2 regions of the Metabacillus sp. cB07 genome follow, and region 2 is predicted to be linked to the other one. Evidence: riboswitches for the same ligand, from Rfam matches in the RefSeq annotation. Region 2 holds a riboswitch; the other holds the start of a gene.
What was found. A riboswitch is a leader RNA that binds a small molecule or an ion and turns the genes downstream of it on or off. The one in region 2 is predicted to bind thiamine pyrophosphate.
Positions count from the first base shown of each region.

Region 1 (10,260 bases), 1.9 Mb from region 2:
CTCTGCTGCTAAAAAAAGACTGCCATGGCTCGTGATTCTATTGTTTCTCGGGATGCTGACAGCCAATCTGATCGGGCAGTTTGAAGAAACACTTGATAAGGTAGCGATCCTTGCTGTGTTTATTCCATTGATTGCCGGTATGGCAGGAAATACAGGCACGCAGGCACTGGCAGTTGCCGTCCGCCGAATTGCCATGGGGGATGAAGAAGAAGGTAACTTTAAAATCATCGCCCGTGAAGCGGGAACCGGTTTAATCAACGGTGCTGTTTGCGGTGTTCTTGTAACAGGCGTCGTGTATTTCTGGAAACACGATCTGTATCTCGGCCTGCTTGTCGGATTATCCATTCTTGCCACGCTGACTGTTGCGACAATTGCGGGAGCGTTTGTGCCTCTTATTATGCACAGGCTGAAGGTCGACCCGGCCGTTGCATCAGGCCCTTTTATTACGACGATTAATGATATTATTTCCATCCTTATTTATTTTGGAATGGCCACTATGTTTATGCAGTACTTAATTTAACTACAGAAATGAGGGAAAAACCTTGCACGGAGCTTCTTTTTCATCACTTGTCATTGTCCTTCTTGCAGCTTTTATCACTCCGCTCATCCTGCACCGCTTTAAAATAAAGGTGATGCCGGTCGTTGTAGCAGAAATTATTATCGGGATTGTGATCGGCAAAAGCGGGTTTGACCTTGTTCAGCAGGATATGTGGCTTGAAACTCTGTCTATGCTCGGATTTATTTTTCTCATGTTTCTGAGCGGTCTTGAAATTGATTTCACAGCGTTTATCGGCGGCAGGAAGAAAGAGGTGCTGCCATCCGGAAAAGAGGCGCCGAATACATTCGTGGTCTCTTTACTCGTATTTGCCGGCATCTTTATTCTTTCCCTGCTGCTCTCTTATCTGTTTGTCCTGATCGGATTTATAGAAAATGCATTCCTGATGACGCTGATCATCTCGACCATTTCACTCGGTGTGGTCGTGCCGACGCTTAAGGATGCAGGCATCATGAAGTCGAACATCGGGCAGATTATCCTTCTTGTCGCCGTCATTGCGGACTTGGTGACAATGATTCTGCTTGCAGTTTTTGCTTCCATTTACGGCGGGGAAAATACGAATATGTGGCTGATGCTCATTTTGTTCGGAGCTGGTGTCGCCCTTTACTTTATAGGCAAAACCTTTCAGAGCAGATCCTTTATTGAAACGCTCTCTAAAGGCACGATTCAAATTGGGACAAGAGCTGTTTTCACACTCATTATTGTTCTTGTTGCGCTTTCAGAAACGATTGGTGCAGAAAACATTCTCGGTGCCTTTTTAGCAGGCGTGCTCGTATCTCTTCTTTCCCCGAATAAAGAAATGGTTCAGAAGATGGACTCGTTCGGGTACGGATTTCTGATCCCGATTTTCTTTGTCATGGTTGGAGTGGACCTTGATATTTGGTCGCTTTTTAAGGACCCTAAAATCCTGATGCTGATTCCGCTCTTATTTATAGCGCTTCTCATTTCAAAAATTGTGCCGATTTACCTTTTGAAAAGATGGTACGATACGAAAACGACTCTTGCTGCCGGTTTTTTGCTCACATCCACTCTGTCGCTTGTTATCGCCGCAGCGACGATTGGAGAACGTGTCAATGTCATTGACTCGCAGATGTCCGGAGCTCTCATTCTGACGGCCGTTCTGACAAGCATCTTTACGCCGATTGGATTTAAAAAGCTTTTCCCTGAAAAACTCGGTTCAAAGAAAAAGCTGAAGGTTGCTTTCATAGGAGCCAATCAAATGACGCTTCCGGTAACGAGAGAACTGAATCCGAATCTGTATGAAACAATCATCTATCATACGCATGTTGATAAAAACGAACAGCAGATTGCCGAATCTCTTTTTCAAATTGAAGAGCTGGACGATTATTCGATTGAGACGCTTCAGGATAAAGGTGTATTTGATTCGGACATCCTTATTGCAGCAACTGGCGATGAGGATGCGAATGCGGAAATTGCCCTGATGGCAAAAGAGCTTGAGGTCGAAAGGGTCATTGCAAGTATTGCTTCGCCTCTGCTTGATGAGCAGCTGAAAGCAAAGAACATTGACGTGTTCTCTGTTCTGCTCTCGACCAAAACCCTGCTCAGAGCCCTGATCGAAGCGCCGGGCATCATGAAAATCCTGACGCACAGCGAATCTGCCCTTTATCAAATCAAAATGAACAACAGACGCTATGATGGAATGGTTCTCAGAAGCTTCCCGTTTACCGGAGACGTCATTTTTGTCCGGATCTTCCGGGAGAATGAGTCGATTGTTCCTCACGGCGATACGGAGCTGAAACGGGGAGATCTGCTGATTTTAACGGGATCATCCGAATATATCGATGAACTGAGGCAGGAGCTTGAGTTTCACAAAAATTAAGCAGAAATTTCCTGCAAAAGCCTTGAAAGATATTTTTATCGTGGTATGATGGGCATGTAAAACATTCAGAAAATTTTATACGATGAACCGCTAGGGGAGCCCTTCATAAGGGCTGAGATCGGAGTGTGACTCCGAGACCCTCAGAACCTGATCTGGTTAACACCAGCGTAGGGAAGTGGTGTAAGGGTCTATTTCATACACCACTTTTCTATGCGAAAAGTGGTTTTTTGCTGTTTAAAAAGAAAAGGAGGATACGTCATGCAATTTTCAAAAGAATGCAGGGAGTACGCAAATGAATGGTGGGAAGGGAGCTTTCACCATCCTTTTGTTAAAGGAATCGGTGACGGGACGCTGTCAAAAGAAAAGTTCAAATTTTATGTGATGCAGGATTCCTATTACTTGACTCATTTTGCCAAAGTGCAGGCGTTTGCCGGTGCCGTGGCTCCTGATCTGCATACAACGTTCAGAATGTCCGTTCATTCTCAGGGGACCTATGAGGCAGAACTTTCCCTTCATCAGCAGTTTTCAAAAATGCTCGGGATAACAGAGAAAGAACGCGCGGAATTTAAGCCGGCGCCTACAGCTTATGCTTATACATCTCATATGTACCGCGCGGTCGCGACTGGAAATCTTGGTGAAATCATAGCTGCTCTGCTGCCTTGCTACTGGCTTTATTACGAAGTAGGAGAGCGCCTGAAGGACTGCAAGCCAGGAGATGCCGTTTATGAAAAATGGATTGAGACCTACCATGGCGACTGGTTTAAAGAGCTTGTTCTTGAACAGGTGAACCGTTTTGATGAGCTGGCTGAAAAAGCAAGCGCTCATGAGCGGATGATGATGAAAGAACATTTTCTGATCAGCTCTATGTATGAATACCGCTTTTGGGATATGGCTGAAAACCTTGAAGCGTGGGGCCGTGCAGATTCTCTGCAGCTGCAAAAATGAAGCTGCACCTTGTAACGGATGGAAAGCATTCTTCAGATTCGCTGATTTCAATCCTCGCAGACGTACATAGATATGCGGATGCCATCCATATAAGAGAAAAAGACAGGTCAGCCGGCGAACTGGCGGAACTTGTGGAGATTCTTGCGCGCAAGGGTGTTCCAAAATCAAAGCTGATCATGAACGGCAGGGTGGATGCGGCCGTGCGCTCGGGACTGGCAAAAGTGCAGCTTCCGGCACATGGGCTGCCTGTAAAGTTTGTTAAAGAGCACTACCCTTACCTCGGCGCAGGATGTTCGGTTCATTCAGTAAAAGAGGCAATAGATCGGGAGAAGGATGGGGCAGACTGGCTGATTGCCGGACATGTATTTCAGACAGATTCAAAAAACGGCCTTGAGCCGAAAGGAATTTCATTTCTTCAAACAATTTGCGAATCTGTATCCATCCCTGTCTATGCAATTGGAGGAGTCGCTCCTGATGTGCTGCCGGAACTGAAAAAGCTGAAAGTCGCAGGAGCAGCGGTCATGTCCTACGTGTTTTCAGCAGACAAACCTGTGGATGCGGCAAAAGAGCTTGCACGAAAGCTGAAAGGAGGAACGGCTGATGAAGACATTCTATGATGCCGGCATCGTCGGGGGAGGAGTCATCGGCCTGATGTCTGCCTATTTTCTGTCAAAGGCAGGCCGTAAAGTAGCCATATTTGAAAAAGGAAAGATTGGCTGCGGGGCATCTTCCGCTGCAGCAGGCATGCTTGGTGCTCATACAGAAACGGAAAAAGCAGATGCGTTTTTCCGTTTTGCAGAAGAGAGCGGGGCTCTTTATCCCGTGCTTGCAGCCGAATTGCTTGAAGAAACAGGCATAGACATTCAGCTCGTTTATAATGGGATGCTCAAACTTGCCATGACGGCTGAGGAAGCTGTTTCCCTAAAAGACAGAGCCTTGAATGAACCGGATGTTGAGTGGCTCTCAAGGGAGTCTGTCCTGAAGAAAGAAAAGAACCTGACAGAGTATCTGCAAGGAGGACTGTTCATTGCAAAAGACGGCCAGGTTTCCCCTCCCGCTCTTTGCCGGGCGCTGGCAAGGGCGGTACAGATAAACGGAGGAACCATATTTGAAGGAGCTGCAGCCGGACGCATGCGCGCAGAGCCTTCGCATTATGAGATTTCCGCTGCAGGAGAGATTCATTTTTGTGAAGCTCTTGTCATTACTGGCGGGACATGGAGCGGCCAGCTGTTTGAGGAATTAGGCATCTCAGTTCCTGTTCACCCTGTTAAAGGCGAATGTCTATCAGTCATGCCGGATGGTTTCCGTTTAGAGTCAACCGTTTTTCATGACAGCTGTTACCTTGTTCCGAAGTCTGACGGGAGCATCGTCATCGGTGCGACGATGGAGGAGGGGAATTGGAGGGCAGAGTCTACAATACAAGGGATGGCTTCTTTGATGGAGAAGGCTGTTTCCATTATGCCGTGCATGAAAAAGAGTGTTTTTCAAAAAGCCTGGGCCGGACTGAGACCGGCAGCGCGAGATGCGAAACCATACATTTTTAAGCATGAAGGCATGAAAAATCTTTATGCCGCAACAGGACATTACCGGAACGGCATTCTGCTTGCGCCTAAAACAGGCGAAATGGTCAGGGATTTGATTTTGAGCCGTCAGGTCAAGCCTGAATATGCAAGAGAGTTTGGATTAAATCGGGGTACAGAGGTGAAATCATGAAAATCAAATTGAACGGCAGCACAGCTGAACTGGATCCGCACATAAAGACAATGGAAGATCTTCTGGCATTTTATCAGCTGAGCCATAAAACGGTCATGATTGAACATAACGAAACAATCCTAGATAAGAAAAGCTATGACAGCGTGATATTAAAAGATGGTGATGTTCTTGAAATGGTTCATTTTGTAGGAGGAGGATGACACATGTTGAAAATTGCAGGGAAGACGTTTAGATCACGGCTGCTTCTTGGAACAGGCAAATATCCGTCTTTTGACATTCAAAAGAAAGCGGCTGAAGTTTCAGAAGCGGAGATCCTGACGTTTGCTGTCCGCAGGATGAATATATTCGAGCCGTCTCAGCCGGACTTGCTAGAGAAGCTTGATTTGACGGCATACACACTTCTCCCGAATACGGCAGGCGCCAAAACGGCCGGGGAAGCGGTCCGGATTGCAAAGCTCGCTAAAGCTTCAGGTCTGTGTGATATGATAAAAGTAGAAGTGATTGGGTGCTGGAAAACACTCCTGCCGGATCCTGTGGAAACGCTTAAAGCAAGCGCGGAACTCGTAAAAGAAGGATTTATCGTTCTTCCTTACACGTCGGATGATGTTGTACTTGCCAGAAGACTTGAAGAGACAGGTGTCCACGCCATCATGCCCGGAGCATCGCCAATTGGATCAGGGCAGGGAATCATCAACCCTCTCAATCTCTCATTTATTATCGAACAGACTGACTTGCCGGTTATTGTTGACGCAGGAATCGGTTCTGCAGCTGATGCAGCGAAAGCGATGGAGCTTGGCGCTGACGGCGTGCTGCTGAACACGGCTGTATCCGGAGCATCAGATCCCGTGAAGATGGCCAAAGCCATGAAGCTTGCGGTCGAAGCGGGAAGACTGAGTTATGAAGCAGGCCGTATTCCTGTTAAATCTTATGCTGTTGCAAGCAGTCCTGAAGAAGGAATGATCACAACTTAAATGGAACGGTACTCAAGACAGCAATTATTCGCCCCTATTGGGGAAGAAGGCCAGAAAAAAATCATAAACAGCCATGTGCTCGTCATTGGAGCAGGTGCCCTCGGCACAGCTAACGCTGAAATGCTGGTACGGGGCGGAGCCGGAAAAGTGACGATTGTAGACCGTGACTACGTCGAGTGGAGCAACCTTCAGCGCCAGCAGCTCTATACAGAGCAGGATGCAAAAGATCGGATTCCAAAAGCCGCAGCTGCTGAACGGAGACTTGCCTCCATAAATAGTGAGGTAATAGTCAGAGGCATTATTGAAGATATAACGTCTGCTTCCATCTTTGATTATTGTCATGATGCGGATATGATCGTGGATGCGACGGATAACTTTGAAACCCGCATGCTGATCAACGATGCTGCTTTGAAGCAGGGAATTCCCTGGGTTTACGGGGCATGTGTCGGAAGCTACGGGCTGACCTATACGCTCCTGCCGGGGGAAGGCCCCTGTCTGAACTGCCTGCTCAAGCAGATTCCTATGGAAGGCCAGACGTGTGATACAGCGGGAATCATCAGCCCTGCCGTTCAAATGACGGCAGCTTACCAGACCGCAGAAGTGTTTAAGTGGCTGACAGGAGAAAAATCAGCGATGAGGAGAGAGATTCTTTCCTTTGATGTCTGGCGGAATCAGTTCAGCAAAATCAGTGTTGCCAAAGTGAAAAATTCATCGTGTCCTTCGTGCGGAGAAAATCCGGTCTATCCATACCTGACCGGGGACAAAAGTGCGAAGACATCCGTTTTATGCGGAAGAGATACCGTTCAGATCAGGCCCGCAGAAGCCCGGAGCCTGGATTTTCAAAGTCTCGCCAAACAGCTGGAACGGGCGGCCCAAAAGATAACGTCCAATCCGTATCTGCTCTCTTTTCAGGCAGGTGAAAACCGGGTGGTTGTTTTTCGAGACGGCCGTGCGCTTATTCACGGTACAAAAGACCAGGCTGAAGCAAGGAGGATTTATCAGAAGTATTTGGGGTAGAAATCAGCGCGAGATTGTTCCCGCATCAATTACATGCTATAATTATAACCAGGTACTAATAACATGTATTAATCGGGAGGATTCCAAATGAACTTATCATTAGCTGGACGCAATGTTGTCGTAATGGGCGTCGCAAATAAACGAAGCATTGCCTGGGGAATTGCACGTTCTCTTCACGAAGCCGGAGCGCGTCTTATTTTTACATATGCAGGGGAACGCCTTGAAAAATCGGTGCGTGATCTGGTTGAGACGCTTGACCGCAGCGATTCAATTGTTCTGCCGTGCGATGTGACAAACGACGCGGAGATTGAAACATGTTTTGAAGCGATTAAAAATGAGGTTGGCGTTATTCACGGCATTGCGCACTGTATCGCGTTTGCCCATAAAGAGGAATTAAGCGGAGAATACATGAACACTACACGTGACGGATTCCTGCTTGCCCACAACATCAGCTCTTATTCCCTGACAGCTGTTGCAAAAGCGGCAAGAGGCCTGATGACAGAAGGCGGCAGCATCGTAACACTTACGTATCTTGGAGGAGAAAGAGTTCTTCCGAATTACAATGTAATGGGTGTAGCAAAAGCGTCGCTTGATGCAAGCGTGCGTTACCTTGCGAGCGACCTCGGAAAAGACGGCATCCGCGTGAATTCCATTTCTGCAGGCCCGATCCGCACCCTTTCAGCAAAAGGCATCAGCGACTTCAACTCGATCCTTAAGGACATTGAAGAGCGTGCCCCGCTTCGCCGCACAACGACTCCTGAAGAAGTCGGCGACACTGCGCTGTTTCTGTTCAGTGACCTTGCACGCGGCATGACCGGAGAAAATCTTCATGTTGATTCAGGCTATCATATTCTTGGATAACAGATCAGAGCTTCCTGCAGGTGTGCGGGAGGCTTTTTTTTATGCTTTTTATAACATAGGCGTGCTTTCAGTAATGGGCCTGGACAAATACGTTCGTTTGAATTTGGCGGATGCAAAGATGTGATAAAATGGAAATAGACGTACAAGCCATCGTTTGAATGGGGGATTTACATGATTATAAAAATGGATATTGCAAACAGAAAAACAGCTGAGGAAGTATTAGCGATTCAAATTCCTTCTTATAAAATTGAGGCAAAATTAATTGGCTCTTATGACATACCTCCATTAAAAGATACAATTGATACCCTGCAGCGATGCGAAGAATGTTTTTATGGCTATTATTCAAAAAATAAGCTATGCGGGGCACTGGCTATGAAAATAGAAAATCAAGAAATGGATATCCATCGTTTGATCGTAGACCCTGACTATTTTCGAAAAGGAATTGCCCAGAGCCTTCTGAGTTATGCTGAAAGACAGGAAGGAATTAAAAGAATCAACGTTTCAACGGGTTCAAAAAATACTCCGGCAGTAAGATTTTACGAAAAGAATGGATTTCAGAAAGTGAAAGAAGTCATTGTAAGTGAACAGATCTCCTTAACGTTTTTTGAAAAGAATGTAATACATGAATAACTGCATAGGGGGAATAACATGAAGCTGCAAACTTTTAATTGGAACAAGATTGACTCGTTTGGTACAGAGCATTTCCGCTTGGTACGAGAAGCCGAGCTTTTGCGCGGATCAGGCAAGGTTACTTATGAAGAGGAAAATGTCCTTTTCCATGCCAATTACGCCTTAGAACTTGATGCCAAATGGAGAACCAGGAAATTGAAAGTAGAGGTTTCCGGTGCAGGAGAACTTGAAATCCTTTCAAATGGCGAAGGAAATTGGTTTCAGCCCGATGGAGCGGAATTAGAAGGTTTATACGGCGCAATCGATGTTGATCTCTCTGTCACTCCTTTTACAAATTCCCTCCCGATTAACCGGCATGAGTGGGAACCTGGCCAGAAAAGGAACTTTGAAATGGTCTATGTGGATGTTCCGCATTTGAGCCTGTTTAAAGTATCACAAACGTACACGTTTCTTGAACAGAAAGGCGGCATAAGAATATTCGCTTATCGTTGCCGTGATTTTGAGTCTTTCATTTATGTAGACACAGCGGGTTTTGTGATTGAATATCCAGATTTATTTATCCGCAAGTCAGACATCCCGGCAGGAGAATTTGATAGAATAAGATAAAAACCCGCTTAGAAAGGACAAACTATGAGCGCATTTCATGATGAAGTAACCATTGATGCCCCAGTTGAAGAAGCATTTGCATTCGCGGCAAATCCGGAGAATGCTGTGCGTTTTATGGAAAATGTGGTAAAAGTTGAAAAGCTGACAGACGGGCCTGCTGCAGCAGGGTCCAAATACCGGGAAACGCGGGAAATCAGAGGAAGACAGGCATCCGCTGTTATTGAATTTACAGAATACGTACCCAGTGCGAAATTTTCCGTCAAGAGTGAAATGAACGGAATGGAAACCGTGTATCACTATTCATTCACCAAGGCGGGAACTCAGACCGTCATCCGCTTTGAGTGCGAAATCACCGCAAAAACGCTCAAGATGAAACTGATCAAGCCTGTTTTTGTGAGAATCATGAAAAAAGAAGACGGCGATCATTTGAAACATCTGAAAAAAGCGATAGAATCACAAAAGCAAAGCGAATAGCCAGCTCCTTTATAATCATAAACCCTGGTACCCGGCATATACTTTCTTGTAAAGCATTTAAACCGGGAGGGAAGCTCGCTTGAAAAAACATCAATCTGTGAAAAATCCTCCGCTGCTGTATATTGTCCAGCCGGAATTTGAACCAGTGCTAACGTCCATGCAGAAAACCTATGTGATGAGAAAAAATCCGCCGGCAGAGGCGGCCGCTCCTGCACCTGCAGAGCCTGCTGCGAATGAGGCGGCAAAAAAAGCTGCGCCTGTTCAAAAAGAGCAAAAACTCTCTAAGCCTCTGCACTCCTTCAATGACTTATCGAATGAAGAAAAATTGCAGCTGCTTCTTCATTTGCCTGACCGCCTGTCGAGTCTCAACTGCAGCATCTCAACAAATGTGCAGACCTATATCGGCAAGGTGACGGAATTTAAAGAGAACTGCGTGACGATAAACGGAGAAAAAGTAAAGCTTGAAGACATTCAGTCTATTACGCTGAAAGGCTTGTAAAAGTGTCCTGCCGGGACGCTTTTTTTTGTTTAAAAAAAGAGCGCCATATTTGGCGCCCTGTGGCATGTTATTGCCCTGACTTAATCATGGAATTCAAGTGTGCTTCTTTAATCCGCTCATATTCAAATGCCTGAGCAAGTTCTTCCGG
Region 1 is NZ_CP069296.1:1,030,634-1,040,893, forward strand. It holds gene mgtE (magnesium transporter) at 1-520, shown strand, start outside; gene JOJ89_RS05145 (monovalent cation:proton antiporter family protein) at 543-2,396, shown strand; TPP riboswitch at 2,479-2,587, shown strand; gene tenA (thiaminase II) at 2,655-3,341, shown strand; gene JOJ89_RS05155 (thiamine phosphate synthase) at 3,338-3,958, shown strand; gene thiO (glycine oxidase ThiO) at 3,942-5,054, shown strand; gene thiS (sulfur carrier protein ThiS) at 5,051-5,254, shown strand; gene JOJ89_RS05170 (thiazole synthase) at 5,258-6,025, shown strand; gene JOJ89_RS05175 (MoeB/ThiF family adenylyltransferase) at 6,026-7,042, shown strand; gene fabI (enoyl-ACP reductase FabI) at 7,130-7,903, shown strand; gene JOJ89_RS05185 (GNAT family N-acetyltransferase) at 8,075-8,533, shown strand; gene JOJ89_RS05190 (putative glycolipid-binding domain-containing protein) at 8,552-9,139, shown strand; gene JOJ89_RS05195 (SRPBCC family protein) at 9,164-9,613, shown strand; gene JOJ89_RS05200 (CotO family spore coat protein) at 9,693-10,112, shown strand; gene JOJ89_RS05205 (spore coat kinase CotI) at 10,180-10,260, opposite strand, start outside.
Region 1: another riboswitch for thiamine pyrophosphate. It lies ahead of tenA (thiaminase II); the one in region 2 lies ahead of JOJ89_RS16960 (thiamine-binding protein).

Region 2 (10,260 bases):
TTGATACATCCAGTCAGCGTACCGTTCCCAAACTTCTTCTTTTTGAATCCCCCATTGCTTTGCATCACCCTGATACTGCTTGCTGAGCCACTTTTGGCTTTCCTTTGCAAGATCTTTATTTATTTCAGGCACATGCTTAATCAGAATATCTGCCGCTTCAATCGGCTTATCGATGGCAAACTCGTAACCTTTTGCGGTTGCCTGTACAAAAGCCTGTACCGTATCCTTTTCTTTCTTAATCTTTGTCTCGCTTGCAGCGAGTACAGGTGTATAGTAGTTCAATGCTGGATCAAGGTCTTTAAGATAGATGTAATTCAGTTCTATCCCCTTTCTTTTAGCTTCTATCCCGTCCCAGCCCTCAAAGATCCATTGGAAATCCGTATCCCGGCCGATTGATTTAAAGAAATCAGTTGCACCAAGTGTGACATAATCGACTTTGCCAAAATCTGCGTCATCCTGGTTCATAACCGCACGAATCACAGCCTCTTCAGTAGGCGATCCCCATCCGCCGTACCGTTTCCCTTCAAAATCATCAGGCGAGACAATCTCTTCTTCCTTTAATGAAGCGAAAGCAGAAGTATTTTCCTGAATAATGGCCGCAATAGAAACGATCGGCACACCTGCTGACCGCGCATGTGTGATGTTTTCCTGGTGGCTGACCGCAAAATCGACCTCGCCCGATGCAACAATTTGATCTGCGCTGACTCCCTCGCCAGGTTCTACTATCTCAACTTCAAGACCCGCTTCTTTATAGAACCCTTTTTCAATTGCTGCATAAATGCCCGTATGATTTGTATTCGGAAACCAGTCCAGCATGACCTTCACTTTTTTTGCTTCTTCACTTGAGGCATTCTCAGCAGGAGCGCATCCTGTTAAAAGGATGGATGTGCTGAATAATATGACGAGCATTCTCCGCAGTTTTTTCATCGTATTCCTCCATGTCAGTTGTGTTTATTCGCTTTGTACTTCCAGGGCATCGCCGCTCTTGCCAGCAATTCAATGACTGCAAAAATAACCAGACTTAAAGCAACAATGACGATAATGATGGCAAATACCTTTTCTGTTAAAAAAGATTGAGAGGATCTAGTAAGGATAATTCCAAGGCCTTGACTCGCTCCCAGCCATTCTCCGATAACCGCTCCCATTACACTGTATGTTCCGGCTATCTTGAGCCCTGAGAAAAAATACGGCATGGAAGCAGGAATCTTCACCTTCAAGAAGAGCTGACGTTTATTCGCTCCCATGGTCTTCATCAGTTTGATCATATCCCTGTCTGCCTGACTGAATCCGTCTGCAAGATTAATGGCTATCGGAAAAAAGCAGACAAGTGCTGTTACGATGACCTTCGGCAAGATCCCGAATCCAAACCAGATAATCAGCAGAGGTGCCAGTGCAATAATTGGAACGGTCTGTGAAAGGACAAGGAGCGGTTCAACCGCTTTTCTGATCCAGAGGGAAAGGTCAATTAAAATGGCAATGGCCACTCCGGCAGCTGCTGCTATCAGGAGGCCGAGAACAGCTTCAGTAAGCGTCTGCAGAACGTGCACTCCGAGCGTTCCTCTCATTTCAAACAGGGTGATGAAAATGTCTGTAGGTTTTGGCAGGATCCACTTCTCAATTCGAAAAAGCACGACTGCCATCTCCCAGAGTAGAAGAAAAACGGCAAGAACGGCTGCAGGCAGCGCTATTCCTGATATAGATTCAGCGATATTTTTGGAGTTTTTCATCCATCGTTACTCCTTCAGCAGGGCGGTAATGAATTTTGATGTGCGTCATCACTTCACTTGCACCTGCCCCGATACAGGCATCCTGAGCCTGCTTGACAATTTCAAGCAGATGATTGAGTTCCCCCTCCATAACGGTCTCCATCGCGCCGACTTCATATTTGACACCTGACTGCTGCACAACTTCAATGGCTTTGTCGACAATCTCGTATGTATTTCCGTGTGCTGATTTCGGCAGTACTTGAAACGCAAGGTTTACACTGGACATCATGAATTCCTCCCTTTCTTTCTGTGAATCTCTTAGAAAATGCAAAAAAAGGCTGCCGGTTAGGGCAGCCTTAAGCATTCGCAAAGTTCATGGAAAATAGACTCTTTTCCTGTATCCCTCCGCTGGCATTACCCAGATCAGGTTAAAGGGTCGATACAAGAATCAGTATCCTCTCAGCCGAGTTCACTCAGCTCCCCTGCTTCTATAAGATTCATGGAAACTATAGCAAGTTTTACAAGACTTGTAAAGAAAGGAAAAATACTTTCCGCTATTTTCTGAAAAAAAATAGAATTTAGGCTTGTCGAATTTTGCAGTTTCCTGTATAGTAGTGTCTAAATCATATATCGCATTTGACCACTTGGGGAGCCGCCGGCTGAGAGTGAACGTTATGTTCTGACCCGTTGAACCTGTTAAGTTAAAGCTTACGTAGGGATGTGGCGATGGATTCAAGTGATAACCCAACCAAAGCAGTGCGTGGAAACCATCCGACATTCCCCGCATTGCTTTTTTCTATGGAGAAAAGGCCCCGGTCGAATGCCGAAAAGGGGTAAAATCATGCAAACAAATAAGCGCCTGGTTTTTTTATTGGAAGCAGCGATTCTTGCTGCAATTGCCTTTCTTTTAGATTTAGCGACAAGCTTTATCGGCAAAATGCCGCAGGGAGGATCGATTTCACTTGCAATGGTGCCCGTACTGATCATGGGATTTCGCCACGGTCTAAAAGGCGGACTGCTGACAGGCTTTCTCCTCGGCCTGCTGCAGACGGTCATGGGCTATACGACCATTGTCCATCCTGTACAGGGTTTTCTGGATTACTTTGTCGCCTTTACAGCGGTTGGTGCCGGAGGTATTTTTTATAAGCAAATTCAGAACTCTCTCCATTCTTTAAACAAATGGCGCCTGATTCTTTATGTCACACTTGCCGCTTTCCTTGGAAGCTTCCTGAGATTTGCAGCCCACACACTCGCTGGCGCTGTCTTTTTCGCTGAGTTTGCAGGAGATCAGCCGGTGCTCCTCTATTCAGCAGGGTACAACGCATCCTACATGATTCCGACATTTATCATCTGTACGATCATTCTTGTGCTGATGCTGCTGACATCAAAAGCGCTGATCATAAATAGAAAATAGAGAAAAGCACCGGAAATCCGGTGCTTTTTATCATAATCTCTTCTTTTTCAGCATGTATTAGTAGTAATAGATTTCCTATTGGAGGCCATGAAATGAATCTCACATACTCACTCATGCTGTTTGCCTTTTTTCTATCCATCTTTCATTTTCTGTATGGCTACTTTGAAGCGCTGCGGATCAGCGGCGAAGATGGCCCTGTCAGAGGATGGTCGGTTGTTTTTTCATTTCCGCTCGCATTTGTTTTTGCTTATTTTGCAGCGGTTTTTAACCAGCAAATCTGAACAAAAGTGCAAGCGCCAAGGCCCGCTCCGATAGGCAGATAAGAATCCGGCGGAAAAGTCCGGTTCCCGCCTTTTTTGAGGGATTTGTTCTGACAGAGGATCTAGGCGCTGGAGCTTGCCGTTGATAACTTTGTTATGTTATCAACAGCCTTTTATTTTTTATAATTCCTTTAACAAAAAGCAGAACCCGGCAGATGTCTGCCGGGTCTTTTTAATGCCTCTGGCGGGATTCGAACCCGCACTCCTTTCGTAAGCATAGGCTAAGGGGAACACGCTTCCCTACGGATTTTCACCGGCAGGAATTTCACCTGCCTCAGCATAGTTGCTTTTCGGTGCTTCTGAAACCTTTGCCTTGCGACCCGGTTCTACTGTTTTCCGGCGCTCTTCCCTTCTAGAGCTACAGAGGCTTATTAAGAGTCTCTGCCTTCACAGAGACTCCCGCGAGAGTTTACAGCAGCTTTTCTATTAAACTCTCAACATACTCGTTCATGTCCCCAAAAGAATATCCTGTCATTTGTGCTTTTGTCACATCCAGCGTCCAGTCACCCGGAAGACCGTACGGGGAAGCATTTTCTTTTGACACTTCCTCAGTAATGACTGCGGTTTTGTCTGCAGCACTCTCAATCTTGCCGATCAGTTCTCTCAGGGAGAGATTGTCTTCAAACGCTATATTATACGCTCCTGTCAGCTTTTCTTTTCCTATATGTAAAAGAAAACCTGCAGCGTCTTCAGATGAAGTGAAGCTGAAAGAAACATTGTCATTTTTCGCCCCAATGGACTCTTCCCTTTTCACTTTGTCTACATGAAAAAGGAAACGCTCGGTGTAATCATCGGTACCGATGACCAGAGCAGGCCTGACAGCTGCCACCGGCACTTTTGCATTCTGGAACAAATAAGCTTCGGCACCGCGCTTTGCCTCCCGATAGCCGGTCATTCCCCCATATTCTTTGCGGTCTTTAAACGTCGGTTCGAACGAAAGCGGGTTAAAATCCGTTTCCTTTCGTTCTTTGCCGAATTCATAGACGGCCATTGTTGATGTAAAGATATAATGGCCTATTTTACCCTCAAGCGCTTCATAAGCCGTTTGGGCTTCGAGCGGCGAGAAACAGGATTGATCATAGACAGCGTCCCATTGCCTTCCTTCAAAAGCTCTCGTCATTGATTCTTTCTTTTCCCGGTCAATGACAAGACGCTCGACCCCGTCTCCAAAATCATCCCGGGTTCTGCCTCTTGTCGCGACCGTCACAACCACTCCGTTTTCAAGCAGTTTATGAACAAGCCTCTTCCCAAAAAACTGTGTGCCTCCAAGTATTAACACGGTTTTCAATGTATTTCCCTCTCTCATTATGTATTCAGCCGCGCTGTCAATTCCTTCAGATTCCAGCCGAATGCTGTCTCCGGATGATCGGTGCCTTCAATCGCGTACGTATCCTCTCCCACTTTTTCGGGAGAGTACCGTTCATAGAACCCCTTCGACGGGTTGGCATTCATCACCCACAGCATCATTGATTGATAGTTCAGGTTCATCAGATCCTCTGCTGCCGCACGAACCAGGCTCTTACCAACACCTGCGCCTTGTGCTTCTTTCAGAAGATAGATGGCGTATAATTCGCCGTCATAGCCGTATTCCTGAGACCTGGCCGGACCAAATCCCGCAAACCCGACAATTTTGCCCTCTTCATCTTCTGCAACGAATACAGTATCCGGATTTAGATTCCGCCAGATTTTCTCTTTGCTTTCGTAAGTCAGACTATTTAAAAATGAATCTGCTACGATTCCCTTATACGTTGTCCGCCAGCTGTCGACGTGTACAATCGCAATTTGCTTTGCATCTTCTCTGGAAGCTTTTCTGATCAGTACCTTCATTTTCAACACTCCTTGCTGAGGAAATTCGACATCTTTCAATAAAAACCCTGTTTCAAAAGGAGTTTCTTTTTTTGCAGAGAATTAGTTTACTAGACCAAATTAATTGGAGGCCTACAGTGAAAATCGTACTTCATGCCGCCCTGTCCATTTTTTATATCGTGTACTTTACCGCCGTCTTTTACGTTTTGTTTCTCTTTTTAAATATCCCGGGGTCTGTTATTTCCGGCACAATCATATGCCTGCTTCTCCTTGGCCTCTTTATCTATTCCGTCTACGAAATGATTCACAGCAAAGAACGGAATCTTCTTTTTTTCAGAGGGCTGTCAGGAACAATCGCCCTTTCGGTAACAAGCATCAGCCTGATCATTACGCTGTTTTTCGTTGTGCTGATGAACATTATGACCACTCATGTAAATTACCAGAGCATCAGCCCGCGCGAAAAATTCGAATTCCAGGTCAATGCCTTCCTGCCGGTTGATCCTTACCAAGAATACAAAGACAAGGCACTGACAAAAACAATCTCACATTTAACTGTCTTTTACCCGTCACTGAAGAAAAAGGATCTTGAGCTAGTAGAAAATGAATATAAACAGGCAAGAGAAATAAGCACGCGCCTGCTCGGCGAGATTGAGGATCAGCCAATAGACCTTCTTCTCTTAGACGAATCGCCTGACTCTCTGCACGAGCTTGATTATCTGGATTATATGGGTTTCTACGACCACAATAAAAAAACGATGGCTGTTGTCATTCCGGATGAATACAATGCCTCATCTCCTGTTGTGATTGAAACGTTTTACCACGAGTATTCTCATTATTATTTAGAAAAGACACTGGAGAAGCTCAGCATTGAGCCTTACAAAATCCCGATCTGGTTTAATGAAGGACTGGCTGAATATGCGGGGTATAACGGAAAAGAGGTACTCATCCCCCTGCAGACTACCGTTTCTTTCTACGATCTCATCAATCCGGGAGACTGGGCAAATGCCCTTGAAAAAAGCACGGAAGCTGACATTTATACTCAAAGCTATTATGCGGTAAAGATGCTTGCCGATGAATTTGGAGAAGAGATCATCCTCCAGCTGCTGAAGGAAACAAAAGCGGCCGGAAGCTTTGAAGAAGCCCTTAAAAATAAAACCGGATATACGTATGAAGAGTTAGAAAGAAAATTATGAGAGCAATAAAATGGAAAGAGCACCAGGGAACAGCCCGGGTGCTCTTTTCCGTTTTACAAGGCTTGTTGTTCAGGAATTTCCGCTCCTGTTTTTTTCTCAGTCATAAAAAGAAGCACACCGGCAACAATGATTCCGCCGCCAATCACCTGCGTAAGGAGAACCGTCTCAGCCAAAAAGAAATAGGCCAGGATAATCGAGCCCACCGGTTCAAACAGAATGGCGACAGAGATGACATTTGTCGAAATCCACTTCAGCGACCAGTTAAACAGCGAATGCCCAAGCAGGGTCGGGACTGCCGCAAGCAGAAGAAAATATATCCAGTCCTGCTGCGGATAGCCGCCGAGCGGATACTTCAGAGCCAGACAGTAGATTAGAAGTGTCACGGAGCTTACGGCATAGACGATGAACGTATAAAGCGTCAGAGAGTGCCTTTTCCTCACGCCCTGGCCAAAAAGAAGGTACGCCGTGACCATCGCACAGGCTGCCAGAGCAAGAAAGTCTCCGAACAGAGCAAGACCGCTGATTCGGAAATCTCCCCAGCTGATAACAGCACTGCCGGCAATCGCCAGCAGGGCACTGATTACTCCCCTGATTGAAACTCTTTCTTTAAAAAAGAAATACGTTCCGATAAAAGCAAACAGCGGCTGCAGCGTCACGAGAACAACCGAGCTTGCCACAGACGTGTAGTTAAGGGATTCAAACCAGAGGATAAAATGAAAGGCAAGCAGCACCCCGGCCAGAGCGGAATAGCTCCAGTCTTTCCGTGACATCGTCTTTAGCTGCGGCAGACATTTTGCCAGAAAAAGAGGCAGAACAAGCAGCGTGGAAAAAAAGAGCCTGTAAAAGGCAATAACCGGCGCAGGAGCAGATGTCAGTTTTACAAAGATAGCGGATGTTGAAACAGCCGCAACCCCCACAGCAAGTGCGATATATGGATACAAAGTGGTTTTATTCATGTTTTTTCTCCTTCACCATTCACTCATTTCCATTATACTGCATGATGGACCCGGCAATTTGCAGAATAATATTTTCAAAACTTTCAAAAAATAGTTATAATGAAAGCGTAACCATTTTAATGTTCCGGGAGGTCCTATGCAATCACTTAAAAACAAAACCATCGGCCAATTATTGAAAGACACTGTTTCTGCATACGGAAATAGAGATGCAGTCGTCTATTCAAAGGAAAACATCCGCTATACCTATGATGAGTTCTATCGCGAGACAACTAATCTCGCAAAAGCGTTAATCGGACTCGGCGTAAAAAAAGGCGAAAACATTGCCATATGGGCTACGAATGTTCCTGAATGGCTCCTCCTTCAGTTTGCATCTGCCCGCATTGGGGCCGTGCTTGTCACTGTCAACACCAGCTATCAAAGCAGTGAACTCAAGTATTTGCTGCAGCAGTCAGACTCTGCCGCTCTCTTTCTGATTGACGGCTATAAAGGAACATCTTACGTTGACCTTGTCCGCTCCATCACGACTGAAACCTCTTCAGAAAACAGCTCACAGCCTGCACTCCCTTACTTGAAGAATCTCATTTACATAGGACAGAATGAAGCACCGGAGGGAATGCTCAGCTGGAACGACCTTCTCCTCCGCGGCATGAAAGTGACCGATGAAGAACTTGCAGAACGCGAGAGCCTGCTCACACCTGAAGGCGTTATAAATATGCAGTATACGTCAGGTACAACCGGTTTTCCTAAAGGCGTCATGCTGACGCACCATAATATCGTCAACAACGGGTTTTTGGTGGCAAGTTCGATGAATTTGACCCATGAAGACCGCCTGTGTATTCCTGTCCCGTTTTTCCACTGCTTCGGCTGCGTTCTCGGCGTGCTTGCCTGCGTTTCGGTCGGGGCGGCTATGGTTCCGATTGTGGAATTCGATCCTGACCTTGTTCTTCAGACGGTCGAGAAAGAAAAATGCACCGGGCTGCATGGCGTGCCAACGATGTTTATCGCGGAGCTGAACTCTCCAAATTTCAAAAAATACGATCTCTCCACTTTAAGAACAGGCATTATGGCTGGCTCCACCTGTCCGATTGAAGTGATGAAAAAAGTAATGAACGACATGGGCATGTCTGAAATCACAATCGCCTACGGACAAACAGAAGCCTCACCCGTTATCACGCAGACGACTGTAACAGATTCCATTGAACGCAAAGTGGAAACGGTGGGCAAGGCACATCCGCATGTGGAAGTGAAAATTATTGATCCCGTTACAGGAGAAGAGGCGCCAAGAGGCGTGCAGGGCGAGCTTTGCACAAGAGGGTATCTTGTCATGAAAGGCTATTACAAAATGCCGGAGGCTACTGAGGAAGCTATCGATAAACAAGGCTGGCTTCATACCGGCGATTTGGCAACAATGGATGAGCACGGCTATATTGTCATCACCGGACGCCTAAAGGATATGATTATCCGCGGGGGCGAGAATGTCTATCCTCGTGAAATTGAAGAGTTCCTTTACCGTCACGAAGACATTATGGACGTTCAGGTGATTGGCGTTCCTGATGAAAAATATGGAGAAAGAGTGGCAGCCTGCATCGTTTTAAAAGAAGGCGCAGCACTTACTGCTGATGACGTAAAAGCCTTCTGCAGAGGACAGCTTTCCCATTATAAAATCCCTGAATACTACACCTTTGTCAAAGACTATCCAATGACCGCTTCAGGAAAAATCCAGAAATACAAACTCAGGGAGCAAGTGAAAAACGAATTGGCAAGGGAACTGTCTGAGAAAAGCTGAAAAGAGATTTCCTGCAGGCAAGTTTGATAGAATAACGGCAGAAGGGAGAGATCACCATGCTCGACTATACATTGAACGTAAGAGAAGAACTGATCAGAGAAACAGAACAAATGACAGATGAACAGCTGAACATGAAACCCTCAAAGGATGTCTGGAGCCCTGGACAGATTCTCGACCATCTGTATCTGATGGAAACCGTCATCACAGGCGGCCTCAAGCACGTATTGATGAACGGCGAGAAAAAAGAGGCCTCTGAAAAACCGCTCCAACTGGTCATTGACCGCTCACGTAAAGTGCCGGCACCTGAAAACCTGAAGCCGGCAGAAGGCCCATTTTCAAAAGAAGAGCTATTCTCAAAGCTTGACCGCTCGCGGCGTGAACTCATCAACTTTGCAGAAACAGCTCCTGAACAGGAACTTGAAGAAAAGGTGATGAAGCATCCGCATCTCGGAGACCTTTCCCTCAAGCAATGGATCGAATTCATCGGCTATCATGAAAAAAGACATCTCCTTCAGCTGCTCGAAGTGCGGAGTGCAGTTTCCTAAAAGAGAGACTTCTACAGAAACGCACCAAAAGCGCAGACACCGTCTGCGCTTTTTTTGTTCCTGATTATGTATTCAGGAGCCTCACCAGCAGTACCACTTCTTCCAGATTTCCCATGACTCTTTAGGAATTTGCGGGAAACAGTCTTCCCATTCTTTCTTCGTATACTTTTTCCAGCCCCATCCCCACCAGAACTTGGTCCAGCAATAATAATACTTGCCGTCATATTTGACGGTATTCGGCTGGTACTGATTCTGCTGACTGTTTCCATAGTCATAGTTCTTCGTCTTATCCCCGAAGAAATAAGAGAAAACCGAATCCAGCAACGAATCAAACGAGTTTTGCTGCGGCTGTGAGTAATTGTAGCCTGTTGCTGAAGCGTAAGTCGGAGCAAAAAGGGCAGAAATCATAACAAAAGCGATAACAGCATGTTTCCATCTTTTCAGGGTATTCACCTCCTTTACAAAGTTTTCCTGACACTAGTAGTTTACACGATAAGTTCTCAATAGAGAACAAAATAGTTTAATAAGACTATG
Region 2 is NZ_CP069296.1:3,293,889-3,304,148, forward strand. It holds gene JOJ89_RS16950 (ABC transporter substrate-binding protein) at 1-927, opposite strand, end outside; gene JOJ89_RS16955 (ABC transporter permease) at 942-1,727, opposite strand; gene JOJ89_RS16960 (thiamine-binding protein) at 1,702-1,995, opposite strand; TPP riboswitch at 2,089-2,200, opposite strand; TPP riboswitch at 2,342-2,442, shown strand; gene thiT (energy-coupled thiamine transporter ThiT) at 2,548-3,120, shown strand; gene JOJ89_RS16970 (hypothetical protein) at 3,213-3,401, shown strand; gene JOJ89_RS16975 (NAD-dependent epimerase/dehydratase family protein) at 3,850-4,719, opposite strand; gene JOJ89_RS16980 (GNAT family N-acetyltransferase) at 4,746-5,267, opposite strand; gene JOJ89_RS16985 (peptidase MA family metallohydrolase) at 5,384-6,439, shown strand; gene JOJ89_RS16990 (DMT family transporter) at 6,493-7,395, opposite strand; gene JOJ89_RS16995 (AMP-binding protein) at 7,532-9,181, shown strand; gene JOJ89_RS17000 (DinB family protein) at 9,238-9,726, shown strand; gene JOJ89_RS17005 (hypothetical protein) at 9,808-10,179, opposite strand.